Regions from separate parts of the Neorhizobium fuzhouense genome, predicted to be linked through region 3. Evidence: predicted binding sites of a transcription regulator. Region 3 holds the regulator's gene; each other region holds the start of a gene.
The links. Region 3 encodes PhoB, which activates phosphate uptake and scavenging genes when phosphate is short. Its sites were predicted from a motif close to TGTCATNNANCTGTCAT; they were not measured.
Positions count from the first base shown of each region.

Region 1: ACEXP3_RS11210 (DUF2794 domain-containing protein) is a predicted target of PhoB. The motif match lies at 3,486-3,502, and genes of this name have one in related genera.
Region 2: ACEXP3_RS00820 (esterase-like activity of phytase family protein) is a predicted target of PhoB. The motif match lies at 2,128-2,144, and genes of this name have one in related genera.

Region 1 covers NZ_JBHFFP010000005.1:176,318-181,662, reverse strand. The annotation lists gene ACEXP3_RS11225 (ABC transporter permease) at 1-1,398, shown strand, start outside; gene ACEXP3_RS11220 (Bax inhibitor-1/YccA family protein) at 1,588-2,331, shown strand; gene ACEXP3_RS11215 (GNAT family N-acetyltransferase) at 2,472-3,029, shown strand; gene ACEXP3_RS11210 (DUF2794 domain-containing protein) at 3,078-3,467, opposite strand; TPP riboswitch at 3,829-3,952, shown strand; gene thiC (phosphomethylpyrimidine synthase ThiC) at 4,041-5,345, shown strand, end outside.
Region 2 covers NZ_JBHFFP010000001.1:157,707-163,051, forward strand. The annotation lists gene ACEXP3_RS00810 (MBL fold metallo-hydrolase) at 1-795, shown strand, start outside; gene rnd (ribonuclease D) at 907-2,058, shown strand; gene ACEXP3_RS00820 (esterase-like activity of phytase family protein) at 2,228-3,586, shown strand; gene ACEXP3_RS00825 (adenylate/guanylate cyclase domain-containing protein) at 3,725-4,801, shown strand; gene ppx (exopolyphosphatase) at 4,808-5,345, opposite strand, start outside.
Region 3 covers NZ_JBHFFP010000006.1:7,917-13,261, reverse strand. The annotation lists gene pstA (phosphate ABC transporter permease PstA) at 1-785, shown strand, start outside; gene pstB (phosphate ABC transporter ATP-binding protein PstB) at 799-1,614, shown strand; gene phoU (phosphate signaling complex protein PhoU) at 1,675-2,385, shown strand; gene phoB (phosphate regulon transcriptional regulator PhoB) at 2,412-3,095, shown strand; gene ACEXP3_RS12190 (GcrA family cell cycle regulator) at 3,261-3,824, opposite strand; gene ACEXP3_RS12185 (aspartate aminotransferase family protein) at 4,254-5,345, shown strand, end outside.

The DNA of each region.
Region 1 (5,345 bases), on a different contig from region 3:
CGCGAAGTGCCGGCAACGGCTCTGTTTCGCGAACAGGGCTTTGACCAGAGCGGGCTTCCGTCCTGGCCCTATCTTGCTGCGGCAGGTCTTGCGCTTGCGGGCCTTGCCGGGCTTGCCATCTTCTCGGCCGATGACCGGTTCATTGCCGTGGTCTTTCTGGGCGCCGTCGCGGTGGCCTTCGTTCTTCTGCGGATCGTCGCCAGCGCCATCGCCGCCCTCGCCCGCCGCAGCCCGCGCGTCAACTCCCCGGCACTGAGGCTTGCCATCGGCAATATCCACCGCCCCGGCGCACTGACGCCCTCGGTCGTTCTCTCGCTGGGCCTTGGCCTTGCCCTTCTGGTCACGCTTGCGCTCATTGACGGCAACCTGCGCCGGCAGCTCTCCGGCACGATGATGCAGCAGGCGCCGAACTTCTTTTTTGTCGATATCCAGGGCAGCGAGCGCGAAGGCTTCGTCAACATTCTGAAGCAGCAGGCACCGCAAGGCGAGATTACCCAGGTGCCGATGCTGCGCGGACGCATCCTCTCCTTCAACGGACAGGATGTCAGCCAGATGAACGTGCCGCCGGGCGGACGCTGGGTGCTGCGCGGCGACCGTGGCATCACCTATGACGAGACGCTGCCAGCCAACGCGACGATCACGCAAGGAGAATGGTGGCCGGAAAACTATAGCGGCGAACCGCTTGTCTCCTTTTCCGCCGAAGAGGCCGGCGAACTTGGCCTGAAGATCGGCGATACGGTCACCGTCAACGTGCTTGGCCGTAACATCACCGCACGCATCGCCAATTTCCGCCAGATCGAATGGCGCTCTCTGTCGATCAATTTCGTCATGGTGTTTTCGCCCAACACGTTCCGCGGCGCCCCGCATGCCTGGCTTGCGACGCTGACCGACCAGAGCGCCACGCCGGCAAAGGAGGGTGCGATCCTGCGCGCGGTCACCAATTCCTATCCGACCATCACCAGCGTTCGGGTGAAGGATGCGCTCGACATTGCCGAGCAGCTGATGGGACAGCTCGCCACCGCCATTCGTGCAGCCGCAGCGGTCGCGCTTGTGGCCTCGGTGCTGGTTCTCGCCGGCGCACTTGCCTCCGGCAACCGGGCGCGCACCCACGACGCCGTGATCCTGAAGACGCTTGGCGGCACACGGCGCATGCTGATGCGCGCCTTTGCCTACGAGTACATGATCCTGGGTTTTGCCACGGCCGTCTTTGCCCTCTCAGCCGGCTCAGGTGCTGCCTGGTTCGTGGTCTCCCGCATCATGAAGCTGCCGGCAACCTTCCTGCCGGACGTGGCAGTGATCACGCTCATTGCAGCCCTGGTGCTGACGGTCGGCATCGGTCTTGCCGGGACGTGGCGAATCCTCGGCCAGAAGGCGGCTCCGGTGCTGCGCGAGCTTTGAGGTTGCCCGGGAAAAGGCCGCCCTTTTCTGCGGATTAAATTTTTGTCACCTCGCCGAATCGGGCGGCAGGCACTTGAACGAAAAGACATCTGTCCGCATATTCGTGACAGGCTTGCTGAGCTTCGCAGCGGCGCAGAGATGGATACCATCCGGACACCGTAGCAACACCGAAGCTTTAAGAGGACGAATATGTCTGACTACAACTTCCAGAACCGCGCTGCCCAGGCACGTGCCGGTTCGGCTGAACTGATCGACCAAGGCCTTCGCACCTATATGCTGAAGGTCTACAACCTGATGGCGCTGGGCCTGGTGATTACCGGTCTTGCCTCGTTCGGCACATGGCAGCTTGCCGTGGAGAACGGGCATCTGACGGCCTTTGGCACCGCGCTTTATGCCAGCCCGCTGCGCTGGGTTGTGATGTTGGCCCCGCTCGGAATGGTTTTCTTCCTGAGCTACCGCATCAACAGGATGAGCGTTTCGGCCGCACAGACCGCTTTCTGGGTCTATGCCGGCCTGATGGGCCTGTCGCTGTCCTCGATCTTCCTGGTCTATACCGGCCAGAGCATCGTGCAGACCTTCTTCGTGACGGCTGCCTCGTTCGGTGCCCTGTCGCTTTACGGCTACACCACGAAGCGTGACCTGACGGCCATGGGCTCGTTCCTGATCATGGGTCTCTTCGGCCTGATCATCGCCTCTGTCGTCAACATCTTCCTTGCTTCGTCGGCCCTGTCCTTCGCGGTTTCGGTGCTCGGCGTGCTGATCTTTGCGGGCCTCACCGCCTATGACACGCAGAAGATCAAGGAAATGTATTTCGACGGCGACGATGCAGCCGTGATGGGCCGCAAGGCAATCATGGGTGCGCTGACGCTTTATCTCGACTTCATCAACCTGTTCATGTTCATGCTGCAGTTCCTGGGCAACCGGAACAACTAAGCAGTCGGACAGGCAGATGTTCGAAAGGCGGCCTTCGCGGGCCGCCTTTTTTTTGTGGTGACAGAGCCTTGACCAACATCTTGCAAGGCTTGGCCGCGCGTCCTACTGTCGGCGTATCACATTTAACTGGCAGTGTTTTCATGACCTTGCGCCTGCGCGACGCCACCCTTTCCGACATTTCGATCATCACCGCCATCTACCGCGACAGCGTGCTGAACGGGACGGCAAGCTATGAGCTGGTGGCACCGGATGAGGCGGAGATGCGCGCCCGTTTCGAGGCCATCATCGCCAAGGGATATCCCTATATTGCCGCAGAAGACGAGGATGGCAGCCTCCTCGGCTACGCCTATGCCTCCGCCTTTCGCACACGGCCCGCCTATCGCTGGCTGGTGGAAGATTCGATTTATCTGGCGCCGGAAGCACGTGGCCGCGGCATCGGCAAGGCGCTGCTGGCCGAACTCATCACACGCACGACAGCGCTTGGCTTTCGCCAGATGGTGGCCGTGATCGGCGGCGCAAGTCCCGCCTCTGCGGGCCTTCATGCGGCACTCGGCTTTCGCATGGTCGGCACGATGCAAGGCACCGGCTACAAGCACGGCACATGGCTGGATACGATCTTCATGCAAAGGGAACTCGGCGCCGGCACCTCGACCGACCCGGATCTCGACACCTATCCGGGCACGCTGTTTGCCGGCTGAAAGGCAATCGCTCTCAGCCTTCCTGCCGCCCGCCGGTCAAAGGGCGTCTCAATCGACGAGCTTCAACACCTTGTCGAACACTTTCAGCACCTGCGGCAGCTCATGGCCGCGCTTCAGGATCATGCCATGCGTGTTCATAACGCTGAACGCACCCTGCTTTCCCGCAAGCTTCGGGTTCTTCTCGATGCGGTAGAGCGGCATTTCGCCGGAGCGCTTGAAGATCGAAAACACCGCCTTGTCCTTCAGATGATCGATCGCATAATCCTTCCACTCGCCTTCGCCGACCATGCGGCCATAGATGCGCAGGATCGCATCCAGCTCTCGCCGGTGGAAGGTGATGGGGATCGGGTCACTGTTCTGGCGGTACTGGCTCAGTTCGACGACCACGGCCCCTTCTGGGGGACGGTCGCGCCCGAATACGTCTGGCTGATCGGTCATCAATGCTCCCAACGCCATGTAACACTCACATGACAGTGTGCCTCAGCCTTAGAAAAAATCAACCCGACAGCACACGCAAAAGGCAGAGGCACCTGCATACGCCGCTGCCCCGACAATTCTCTTCTTCTGCCCGATTTCGAACAAAACCCTGCCGGAATTGGCGATCAGGTTCACGCTCGACAGTTGGCGCGTTCGCGCCATATTGGCCCGGCTGGATGTGTTGACCTTACCCCCAGCCCCCCAACATCTTCGGCCGGGCCTCCCCTCTCCCAGACAGACGATCCGAGTGTGAAGCTTCGGGGGCAGGTCCGAAAGCTGCGGCTTTCCATTGACATCCGGCACCTCTTTGCCGACACTCCATCGCATTCACCAGGGGGGTCCCGCCAAGGGGCTGAGATACTGCTGGGCTTTGAAAGAGGCAGCGCAGTGACCCGTTGAACCTGATCCAGTTCATACTGGCGTAGGGACGGTGCGCGCTGCAGATGCCAGAAATCCTGTCTTGCAGGATCGCGGCAGGCGTTTCTCCATCTTTCCGGCTGACATGACTGGGTCTCCAACCCTTGGAGCCTCACGATGAACATTGCCCGACCTTTTCCCACCCCCGAAGTCACCACCGGCCCGCTGCCGGCCTCGACCAAGATCCACCTTGCCGGAGACCTCTATCCCGATCTGCGCGTGCCACTGCGCCAGATCGCGCTGCACCCGACGGCCGGCGAACCACCGGTCACTGTCTACGATGCCTCCGGGCCTTACACCGATCCCGCCGTCACCATTGCCATCGATGCCGGTCTCACCCGCCCGCGATACGACTGGCTGTTAGCGCGCGGCGATGTGGAAGCTTACGAGGGCCGCCCGGTGAGTGCGGCAGACAATGGTTTTGTCAGCGGCGACAGGCTGACGCCGGAATTTCCGGTGCGTCACACCCCCTTGCGGGCGCGCGGCGGTAAGGCCGTCACGCAGCTGGCCTATGCCCGCGCGGGCATCATCACACCCGAAATGGAATTTGTTGCCATCCGCGAAAACCTTGGCCGCAAGGCAGCCCAGGAAGCGCTGGTCCGCGATGGCGAAAGCTTTGGCGCCCAGATTCCAGACCATGTCACGCCGGAATTCGTGCGTGCCGAAGTGGCGGCAGGGCGGGCGATCATTCCCGCCAACATCAACCACCCGGAACTGGAGCCGATGGTGATCGGCCGCAATTTCCTCGTCAAGATCAATGCCAATATCGGCAATTCCGCCGTGACTTCGTCCATGGCGGAGGAGGTGGAAAAGATGGTCTGGGCCATCCGCTGGGGTACCGATACGGTGATGGACCTGTCGACCGGGCGCAACATCCACAACATCCGCGACTGGATCATCCGCAATGCACCGGTGCCAATCGGCACCGTGCCGCTCTATCAGGCGCTGGAAAAGGTCGGCGGCATTGCCGAAGATCTCAGCTGGGAGGTCTATCGCGACACGCTGATCGAACAGGCCGAACAGGGCGTCGATTATTTCACCATCCATGCCGGCGTGCGGCTTTCCTATATCCATCTCACCGTCAACCGCGTCACCGGCATCGTCTCGCGCGGCGGCTCGATCATGGCCAAGTGGTGCCTGCACCATCACAAGGAAAGCTTTCTTTACGAGCATTTCGACGAGATCTGCGACATCGCCCGCGCCTATGACGTGTCGTTTTCGCTGGGCGACGGGTTGCGCCCGGGCTCGATTGCCGATGCCAATGATGCCGCACAATTTGCCGAACTGGAAACGCTTGGCGAGCTGACAAAAATCGCCTGGAAAAAAGACTGCCAGGTGATGATCGAAGGCCCCGGCCATGTGCCGATGCACAAGATCAAGGAAAACATGGACAAGCAGCTGAAAACCTGCGGCGAGGCGCCC
Region 2 (5,345 bases), on a different contig from region 3:
GACGGCGCCTATGCGCTCGGTATCGCCAGCTACGCGCTCGTCTCGGGCGATCAGGCGCTGGTCTACGACACGCATATGTCGCTCAGCCACGCTCGCGCCATCCGCACCCATCTTGAAGCGCAGGGAGTATCCGACATCACCGTGATCCACAGCCATTGGCACACCGACCACATTGCCGGAAACGCCGTCTTTGCCGATTGTGAGATCATCGCCAACCGGCTGACGCTCGACACCATGACGTTGAATGCAAAGGCGCTTGCCGAACGCGACCCGCCGATCCATCCGCTCATCCTGCCGAACCGGATCTTTGAGGACAGGCTGGAGCTTGCGCTTGGCGATCGGTCGGTCCATCTCCTGCAGTTTGACATTCACAGTGCAGATGGCACGGTGCTGTGGCTTCCCGCAGAGCAGCTGCTGCTCGCCGGCGATACGCTGGAAGACACCATCACCTATATTTCCGAACCTCTCGGCGTTGACCGCCACATTGCCGAGCTCGGCAGGCTCGCGGCGCTGCCGATCCAGCGCATCCTGCCCAATCACGGCAGCGAGGCGCGCATTGCCGCAGGCGGATACGGGCCGGACCTCATCGACGCCAACCGCGCCTATCTGGAGCGGCTCACCGCCCGGATCGCCGATCCGGCACTCGAAGAAGAGCCTCTCTCCGATTTCGTCGCGGCGGAAATCGCGTCCGGCTCAATCGACTATTTCGCGCCCTACGAGACCGTTCACCGCGACAATATCGAGGCACTGCGCACCGGCCGCTCCGATGAAGGCCCGCCGGCTCTTGCGCAATAATGGCGGCGCGGCCGCAATGACGGTGCGCAAGGCGGCTGTCTCTGTTGACATCTTCTGGCGAAAGAGAAAGGAAGGTTGAACGATTTTTCTCCCATCCGACGACCGAAGCTGATGATTGAAACAACTGCCGCTCTTCAAGACGCCTGCCGCAAACTGGCCCAATCGGAATTCGTGACTGTCGATACGGAGTTCCTGCGCGAAACCACCTTCTGGCCGATCCTCTGTCTCATTCAGATGGCAAGCCCGGATCTGGAAGTGATTGTCGATCCGATGGCCAAGGGCATCGATCTGACACCCTTCTTCGAACTGATGGCCGATACGTCCGTCGTGAAGGTGTTCCATGCGGCGCGCCAGGATCTGGAAATCGTCTATCATCTCGGCAAGCTGATCCCGCATCCGATCTTCGACACGCAGGTTGCCGCCATGGTCTGCGGCTTTGGCGATTCGATCTCCTACGACCAGCTCGTGCAGCGCACGAAGAATGTCCAGATCGACAAGTCCTCCCGCTTTACCGACTGGAGCCGCCGGCCGCTGTCGGACAAGCAGCTGGATTATGCGATGGCCGACGTCACGCATCTGCGCGATGTCTATCTGAGCCTCAAGGCCAAGCTCGAAAGCGAAGGCCGCACGACCTGGGTCGCCGAGGAAATGGCGGTTCTGGAATCGACCGAAACCTATGACATGCATCCCGACGATGCCTGGCTTCGGCTGAAATCGCGCCTGCGCAAGCCGCAGGAACTGGCGGTGCTGAAATATGTGGCGGCCTGGCGTGAACGCGAGGCGCGCAGCCGCGACGTGCCGCGCTCGCGCGTGCTGAAGGACGATGCGATCTTCGAGATTGCCCAGCAGCAGCCGAAGGACAGCGAGGCGCTGGGGCGGCTTCGCACCATCCCCAAGGGCTGGGAACGCTCGTCGTCCGGAACTGCCATCCTCGATGCCGTCAACACCGCTTTGGCGCTGCCGAAGGCCGAGATGCCGCAGGCGCCAAAACATTCCCATACGCCGGAGGGCGCCCAGTCGGCGGTCGAGCTTCTGAAGGTGCTGCTGCGCCTCATCTCGGAAAAGCATGGCGTTGCGGCCAAAGTCATCGCCAACAGCGACGATCTCGACAAGATCGCCACCGAAGGCGAAAAGGCCGAGGTGGCAGCACTGACCGGCTGGCGGCGCGAGCTGTTCGGCGAACCGGCCCTGAAGCTCATCTCCGGCGAGGTTGCCCTCCGCTTCATCGACAAGAAGGTCGAGACGGTCGACATGCCAGCCTGAACGGGGCGGGTGCGCGATCCGGATCAAGCCCGCAGGCCTGTGCCTTCGGACCGGCCCGGTATCTTGCTCTGTCATTGAAACTTCATTGGAATTTCAATCGGGCGTGATCGCGCCGTCATCTGCTGCACGTAGGAGGATAGTGTTCTTCTCCCTCATGCACAGGTGTTCCATGACCCGAACTCTCCTTGCCTCCGTTGCGCTCCTTGCCGTTCTGGCAGGACAGTCCCACGCCGAAGAAAAGGCCTTTCCGGCCAAGCTCGTCTCGCAGGCGATCCTTCCTTCCGATACGATGGTAGCGGCTCCTGCCGATGCACCGGCAACGCTGAAGACCTCCGGCAAGTTCACCACCGCGGACCGCAAGCGCACCGACAAGCTGGGCACCATTCCCGGCAAGGACGGCGCGCGCCTGACCGGTCTTTCGCTTCCCTTCGACGGCCAGCCCCTGCAGGGCTTTTCCGGCATCAAGACCATGGCCGACGGCACGTTCTGGACACTGTCGGACAACGGCTTCGGCTCGAAGAACAATTCGAGTGACGCCATGCTGATGCTGCACCACATCAGGATCGACTGGGCCGCCGGCAAGGTCGAACGTCTCGGCACCCTCTTCCTCTCCGACCCGGACAAGAAGGCCCCCTTCCCGATTGCCATGGAAGGCGCCGACAAGCGCTATCTCACCGGCGCCGATTTCGACGTCGAATCGATCCAGCCGGTGGCGGACGGATTTTGGGTCGGCGAGGAGTTCGGCCCCTACGTGCTGAAGTTCGACACCGAAGGCCGCCTGACCGCCGTGATCGCAACCGTGGTCGACGGCAAGCCGGTAACGTCTCCGGACAATGCCCTGATCAGCCTTCCGGCCAACCCCGCCGCCAAAATGCCGGTGTTCAACCTGAAGCGCTCCGGCGGCTTTGAAGGTCTTGCCCTGTCGAAGGACGGCGCCAAGCTTTACGGCCTGCTGGAAGGTCCGCTGTTCCTCGAAGACGGGTCCGGCGAAAAGACCGACGGCCAGACGGCGCTGCGCATCATCGAGCTGGATGCCGCCTCCAAGGCCTGGACCGGCCGCAGCTGGCTTTACCCGCTGAGCGAAGGCGGCGTTGCCATCGGCGATTTCAACATGGTGGATGCAACGACCGCGCTCGTCATCGAACGCGACAATGGCGCGGGCTCCGCGGCCCTTGCCTGCGCCGACCCGAAGAAGCCGGAACCGACCTGCTTTGATGCGCCGGCCAAGCACAAGCGCATCTACAAGATCGAAATGTCGGATGAAAACGTCGGCAAGGCCGCCCGCAAGATCGGCTATATCGACCTCATGAACATTGCCGATCCCGACAAGAAGGCACTGCAGGGCAGCAAGGATGGTATCTACACCATGCCCTTCGTCACCATCGAAAATGTCGATGTGGTCGATGCCAGCCACATCGTTGTCGGCAATGACAACAACCTGCCCTTCTCGGCGGGTCGTGCCGTCGACAAGGCCGACGACAACGAATTCGTGCTGCTGGATGTCGGCGCGTTCCTCACCGCCAAGTAAGGTTCTGGCAAACACCGCATGACGATGGGCGCCGGCTTCCGGCGCCCACCTGGTATTACGCACTTGCGCAAACCCTTATCGCTCGTATCGTGGCGCGACCGGCTGGCGAACGCCCGACGGGGAGGATAAGGGATGGGCATGCGCGAACCTCACCGAAAGACGCTGCGGGGCGGGCCGCTGCTCGCCGGCCTTCGCTGGCTGCTGCTGGCGCTGCTGATCGCCTTTACCGGCGTTCTCTATATGCTGCTGTTCGAGATCAACGGCCCCCTCCTCATTGGCGCCGTCTATGCGCTCGCCTGCAGCATGCCGCTCATCGCCTTCGAAAGCGGACGGCTGATGCCGCGCCTGCAGGTGCGTCTGCGGCGTTTGGCGACGCCGGCCTATTTCCTGTCGACGCTTGCCCTCTACCTCCTGCTGTCCGGCCTCGGATTTGCGCTTGCGGGTGTGGTGCTGAAGACAACCGGGATTTTTGAGGCGGGCTGGAAGCAGGTTCTCGTCATCCGCCCGCCGGCCTTTCTCTACACGCTGGTGATGTTCTTCTTCGGCATCACCGTGTTGCGCGTCCTGCAGTTGCTGGGGCGTCGCGTGTTTCTGAGCCTACTGACGGGCCGCTATCGGCACCCGGTCGAGGAGGAGCGCGTGTTCCTGTTTCTCGACATCGTGGGGTCGAGCGCCTATGCCCGCCAGTACGGCGACCTGAAGGCGCAGGCGTTTATCGGCGCGGTGTTTGCCGCCCTTGCTTACCACGTGCGGCGCCATCGGGGCGAGATCGATGACTATGTCGGAGACTGCGCCATCATCACCTGGCCGATGAAGGAGGGCGTGGAAGAGGCGCGCTGCGTGCGCTGCATCTATGACATGCTCAACGAAGTCGACCACGAGCGCGACTGGTGGATGGCGCATTTCGGCCTTGTTCCGCAGCTGTCGGCCGCCCTGCATGGCGGCTCCATCGTCACGGCCGAGATCGGTGTCTTCCACCACAAGATCACCTATTTCGGCGATGTGGTGAACACGACCTCGCGCATCGAGGGGCTTTGCAAGACGCTGAAGAAACCGCATCTGATCTCGGCGGATCTTCTCGCGCGGCTGACACTGCCGCCGGATATCGTAGCAGAACCGCAAGGCGAGCACATGGTCAAGGGCCGCGACGAACCGGTCTGCGTTCTGGCACTGCGGCGTCTGACGGCGGGCGCGCAGTTCTCGCGCGCCTCCTGATCGGCTCTATTCGAAGACGAAGGCCAGGCGCTTGCCGGTGAGCTTCGACAATTGCTGCAGGCGCCCATCCAGACGCTCGCCGGCGAAATCGGCATAGTCGTGCGGTACGACGAATTCCAGATCGAGATCCGGATTGCTCGAGCGGCGGAACGACAGGTGGTCGACGATGCCCGGCATCGAGGCGGAGAAGAGATAGACGACGCGCAGAAGACCGCCCAGCAGCTTGGCGAGGCTGAGCAGGCGCGGCGTCGAGATCTGCGCCAGCGGGCCGGTCGCGCCATCGTCGTGCAGGCCTTCGAAGCGGTAGTAATTGGCGAGCGCCAGATAGGCCCGCCCCGGATGGGTGATGCCGGCAAGCGAGGAATGGGCAATCAGGTTCAGTGCCTGCAGGCCGCGGTAATCGGGATGCGCGCGCCAGCTGATATCGGCGAGAAGGCAGGCGGCCTGGCGGTAGCGGGCTTCCTCGTCGGTTTCCTCGATGCCGAAATGGGAGACCATGCGGCCGGTCCAGTCGGCAAGCTCGCGCGCATGTTCGGGCGAGCGG
Region 3 (5,345 bases):
CCGACCGCCAGGTCGGCTGGATGAACCAGATGGCTGAAAGCGGCGTTCTGGCCAAGCATTTCAACACCGGGATCTTCTTCAACGGTGCTTCCAGCCGTCCGGAAGCAGCCGGTGTCGGCGTGGCCCTGATTGGCTCCTTCTACATGATGCTGATCGTGCTGGTGTTGGCGCTGCCCATTGGTGTCGCCGCGTCGATCTATCTGGAAGAGTTTGCCCCGAAGAACCGTTTCACGGACCTGATCGAGGTCAACATCAACAATCTGGCCGCCGTGCCCTCGATCGTCTACGGCCTGCTCGGGCTTGCCGTCTTCATCAACTTCATGGGCCTGCCGCGCTCGGCCTCGCTGATCGGCGGCCTGGTGCTGACGCTGATGACCCTGCCGACGATCATCATTGCCACGCGTGCGGCGCTGAAGGCTGTGCCGCCGTCGATCCGCGCCGCAGCGCTCGGGCTCGGCGCCTCCAAGATGCAGACGATCTTCCACCACGTCCTGCCGCTTGCCATGCCCGGCATTCTCACCGGCACCATTATCGGTCTTGCCCATGCGCTGGGCGAAACCGCACCGCTTCTTCTCATTGGCATGGTCGCCTTCGTCGCCAATTACCCGACGACGCCGCTCGACCCGTCGACGGCCTTGCCGGTGCAGATCTACATGTGGGCAAACGAGGCGGAGCGCGCCTTTGTCGAGCGCACCTCCGGAGCAATCATCATCCTGCTCCTGTTCCTCATTGTCATGAATGTCGGCGCGATCCTCTTGCGTCGTCGCTTCGAACGGCGTTGGTAGAAGGATACGGCCAATGAACATGATGTCGGAAGCAGCAGTTGAAAAGGCTCTGGATCAGAAAATGAATGACGTTTCCTACAAGATGGTGGGCAAGGACGTTTCCGTCTATTACGGCGAGAAGCGGGCCCTCTTCGACGTAAATCTCAATGTCCGCGAAAATACGGTGACGGCGCTGATCGGCCCTTCGGGCTGCGGCAAGTCCACCTTCCTGCGTTGCCTCAACCGCATGAACGATACGATCGAAAGCTGCCGCGTCACCGGCCGCATCACGCTCGATACCGACGATATCTACGATCCGTCGATCGACGTGGTGGAACTGCGCGCCCGCGTCGGCATGGTGTTCCAGAAGCCGAACCCGTTCCCGAAGTCGATCTACGAAAACATCGCCTACGGTCCGCGTATCCACGGTCTTGCCCGCAACAAGGCGGACATGGATCAGATCGTCGAGGCAAGCCTGCAGCGCGCCGGTCTCTGGAACGAAGCAAAGGACCGCCTGCACGAATCCGGCACCGGCCTCTCGGGCGGCCAGCAGCAGCGCCTGTGCATTGCCCGCGCCATTGCCGTGTCGCCGGAAGTCATCCTGATGGACGAGCCCTGCTCGGCGCTCGATCCGATCGCGACCGCGAAAGTGGAAGAGCTGATCCACGAGCTGCGCAGCAATTACACCATCGTCATCGTGACCCACTCGATGCAGCAGGCGGCCCGCGTCTCGCAGCGCACCGCCATGTTCCACCTCGGCCAGCTGGTCGAGGAGAACGACACCGACAAGATGTTCACCAACCCGGATGATCAGCGCACGCAGGACTACATCATGGGTCGCTTCGGCTGATTGCCGCCGCCGATCCCTGCCTGCCGCCTTGTGCTGACACCCCTATCCGAGGACGCCAAAATGCCTTCGCACATCCTTTCGGCCTATGACGAAGACCTGAAATACCTCAACCGCCGCATTTCCGAAATGGGCGGCCTTGCCGAGCAGATGTGCGGCGATGCCGTGCGCGCGCTCGTCAATTCCGATGGCGCGCTTGCCCAGAAGGTCATCTCCGACGACGTGATCCTCGATCACGCCGAGCGCGAGATCCAGGAAAAGGCGATCGTGACGATTGCCAAGCGCCAGCCGATGGCGGCGGATCTGCGCGAAATCATCGGCACGCTGCGCATTGCAGCCGATCTCGAGCGCGTCGGCGATCTGGGCAAGAACACCGCCAAGCGCGTCATTGCCGTGCAGGGCACCGGCGTTCCGCGCAAGCTTGCCCGTGGCCTCGAGCATCTGTCCGAGCTGGCGCTCGTGCAGCTGAAGGAAGTGCTCGATGTGTTCTCCAGCCGCTCGGTGCAGAAGGCGGAAGCCATCCGCCAGCGCGACGAGGAAATCGATGCCATGTACACCTCGCTGTTCCGCGAGCTGCTGACCTACATGATGGAAGACCCGCGCAACATCACGTCGTGCACGCATCTCCTGTTCTGCGCCAAGAACATCGAGCGCATCGGCGACCATGCCACCAACATCGCCGAGACGATCTATTACATTGCAACCGGTGCCCAGCCGGAAGGCGAGCGCCCCAAGGATGATACGTCCAACACGCTTGGTGCCGTGGCCGAGTAAGGCCATACTGACGGAGTGCCTGAACCATGCTGCCCAAAATTGCGGTTGTGGAGGACGAGGAAGCTCTCAGCGTCCTCCTGCGCTATAATCTCGAGGCCGAAGGCTACGAGGTCGAGACCATCCTGCGCGGCGACGAGGCGGAAATCCGCCTGCAGGAGCGGTTGCCGGATCTCTTGATCCTCGACTGGATGCTGCCGGGCGTCTCCGGCATCGAGCTTTGCCGGCGCCTGCGCATGCGTCCGGATACCGAACGCCTGCCGATCATCATGCTGACGGCACGCGGCGAGGAAAGCGAGCGTGTGCGCGGTCTGGCGACCGGTGCCGACGACTATGTGGTAAAGCCCTTCTCGACGCCGGAACTGATGGCGCGTGTGAAAGCCATGCTGCGCCGCGCCCGGCCGGAGGTTCTGTCGAGCGTGCTGCGCTGCGGCGATATCGAACTCGACCGCGAAACGCATCGCGTTCACCGCAAGAGCCGCGAAGTGCGGCTTGGGCCCACCGAGTTTCGCCTGCTGGAATTCCTGATGACATCGCCCGGCCGCGTCTATTCGCGCTCGCAGCTTCTCGATGGCGTCTGGGGTCACGATATCTACGTGGACGAGCGCACCGTCGACGTGCATGTCGGGCGCCTGCGCAAGGCGCTCAACTTTTCCAACATGCAGGATGTGATCCGCACCGTGCGCGGCGCCGGCTATTCGATGGAAGCCTGAGGCGGTCCCCGCACGCCGGTTTTGCCAGACCCAAAACGTTCAACGCCCGGTGGCCCTGCTGCCGGGCGTTTGTCTTGTCCCCAGTCACCGGTCACTGCCGAGCGCGCAAAAAAAACGGGCGCGGGGCCCGTTTTTCGTTCGCATCGGCTGACGATCCCTTAAGGATCAGGCGCGGGCAGCGGCCGAGATGTTGGCGGCCTTGCGACGCTCGTTCACCGGCTGGTAGGCAAGCCGCGCGTGATACTTGCAATAGGGCGAGGTATCGGCAGATTCCGAACCGCAGAAGTGGAAATCGTCCTTCAGCGGGTCGCCCATCGGCCACTTGCAGGTGCGCTCGGTGAGATCCGTCAGCGACAGCTTGCGCGACATCGGCACGACGACATTGCTCGGTGCCTTGAATTCTGCCGGTTCGGCGGCTTCGGCCTCGACCTCTTCCGTCACCAGCGTGGCGCCGAGCGGACGGGTAACGGTGCGGGTGGGGGCGCCGGCCGGGGTGCGGGCGGCAAAGTTTGGTGCGCGCGGCGCCGACGTGGTGCGCTTGGCGGGCGCGGTGCGCGCCGTTGCCTGCGTGCCGCCGGCCTTTGCGCGGCCCGGCAGGTTGAGGCGATGCACCTTGCCGATCACGGCGTTGCGGCTGACGCCGCCCAGCTGTGTGGCGATCTGGCTTGCGCTCAGGCCTTCGGCCCAAAGCCGCTTTAGTCTCTCGACGCGCTCGTCCGTCCAGTTCATGCTGTCTCTCCGCCTTAGAGCATCTGTGCGAGACAGAATCGTTCACCCTCCGGCGGGAGGATTTCCTGCCGGACATACCATATCTATACGTTTGGTGACTAGTTCCGCCGCATGCAGTCTAGTAATTGATCTTTAACCTATCGGCCCGGGGACTCGCTGACAAGAGTCGGTGGAATCGCCGCGAATCGATTTCCGGGTTTTCCCCAACTTGCTTTTAAGGCGAGTCTTTTTTGTCACAGCGCGAAAGCCTGGCGCAAGCCAGCCTCACGCAGCGGAAATCCCCCGGAATTCAAGCGATTTGTTGACAGTTGATCCTGAAATGCAGATAGTGCGCCTGCCGCCGCTCAAGGCGGCATTTTTGATTTCTGGTTTGCGTTCGGGCAGCCCGCGGGCGCTTGGACGGATGATTGCCCAAGGAGTGATGTCGCCATGGCTGAAGCCGCGCTTTTCGACACCTTTGCACGGGCCCCGCTGCGTTTTACGCGTGGCGAGGGGGTCTGGCTCGTGACGGAAACGGGCGAGCGATATCTCGATTTCGGTGCGGGCGTCGCCGTCACCTCCTGCGGCCATTCCAACCCGCATCTGGTCCAGGCCCTGAAGGATCAGGCCGAAAAGGTCTGGCACCTGTCCAACCTCTACGAGATCCCCGATCAGGAGCGGCTGGCCCGTCGTCTGGTCGAGGCGACCTTTGCCGATAAGGTGTTCTTCACCAATTCGGGCGCGGAAGCGCTGGAATGCGCCATCAAGACCGCCCGCCGCTACCATTTTTCCAAGGGTCACCCGGAAAAATTCCACATCATCACCTTCGAAGGCGCCTTCCATGGCCGCACGATCGCGACGATCGCCGCCGGCGGCCAGGAAAAATACATGGAGGGCTTCGGCCCGAAGGCGCAAGGCTTTGACCAGGTTCCCTTCGGCGATCTCGAGGCGCTGAAGGCCGCCATCACGGAAAACACCGCAGCCCTGCTGATCGAGCCGATCCAGGGCGAGGGCGGTATCCGCGTCGTCGCCAAGGAATTCCTGCGCGAGCTGCGCCAGATCTGCGATGACCGCGGCATTCTCCTGATGTTCGATGAAGTGCAGTCCGGCGTTGGCCGTACCGGAAAATTCTTCGCCTATGAGGCAACCGGCATCGCGCCCGATATCATGGCCGTTGCCAAGGGCATCGGCGGCGGCTTTCCTTTCGGGGCCTGCCTTGCAACCGCCGAGGCAGCGTCCGGCATGAAGCCCGGCATCCACGGCACGACCTATGGCGGCAATCCGCTCGCCATGGCCGTCGGCAATGCCGTGCTTGACGTCGTGCTTGCTGATGGCTTTCTGGAAAACGTGCGTGACGTGGCGCTCGTCTTCCGTCAGGGCCTTGCTTCGCTAAAAGACCGTTTTCCCGATGTGATCGAGGAGATCCGCGGCGAAGGCCTGATGCTCGGCATCAAGGCGCGCGTGCCGGCCGGCGATCTGGCGCTTGCCATGCGGGAGGAGCATCTGCTCGGCGTTCCCGCCGGGGATAACGTCATCCGCCTG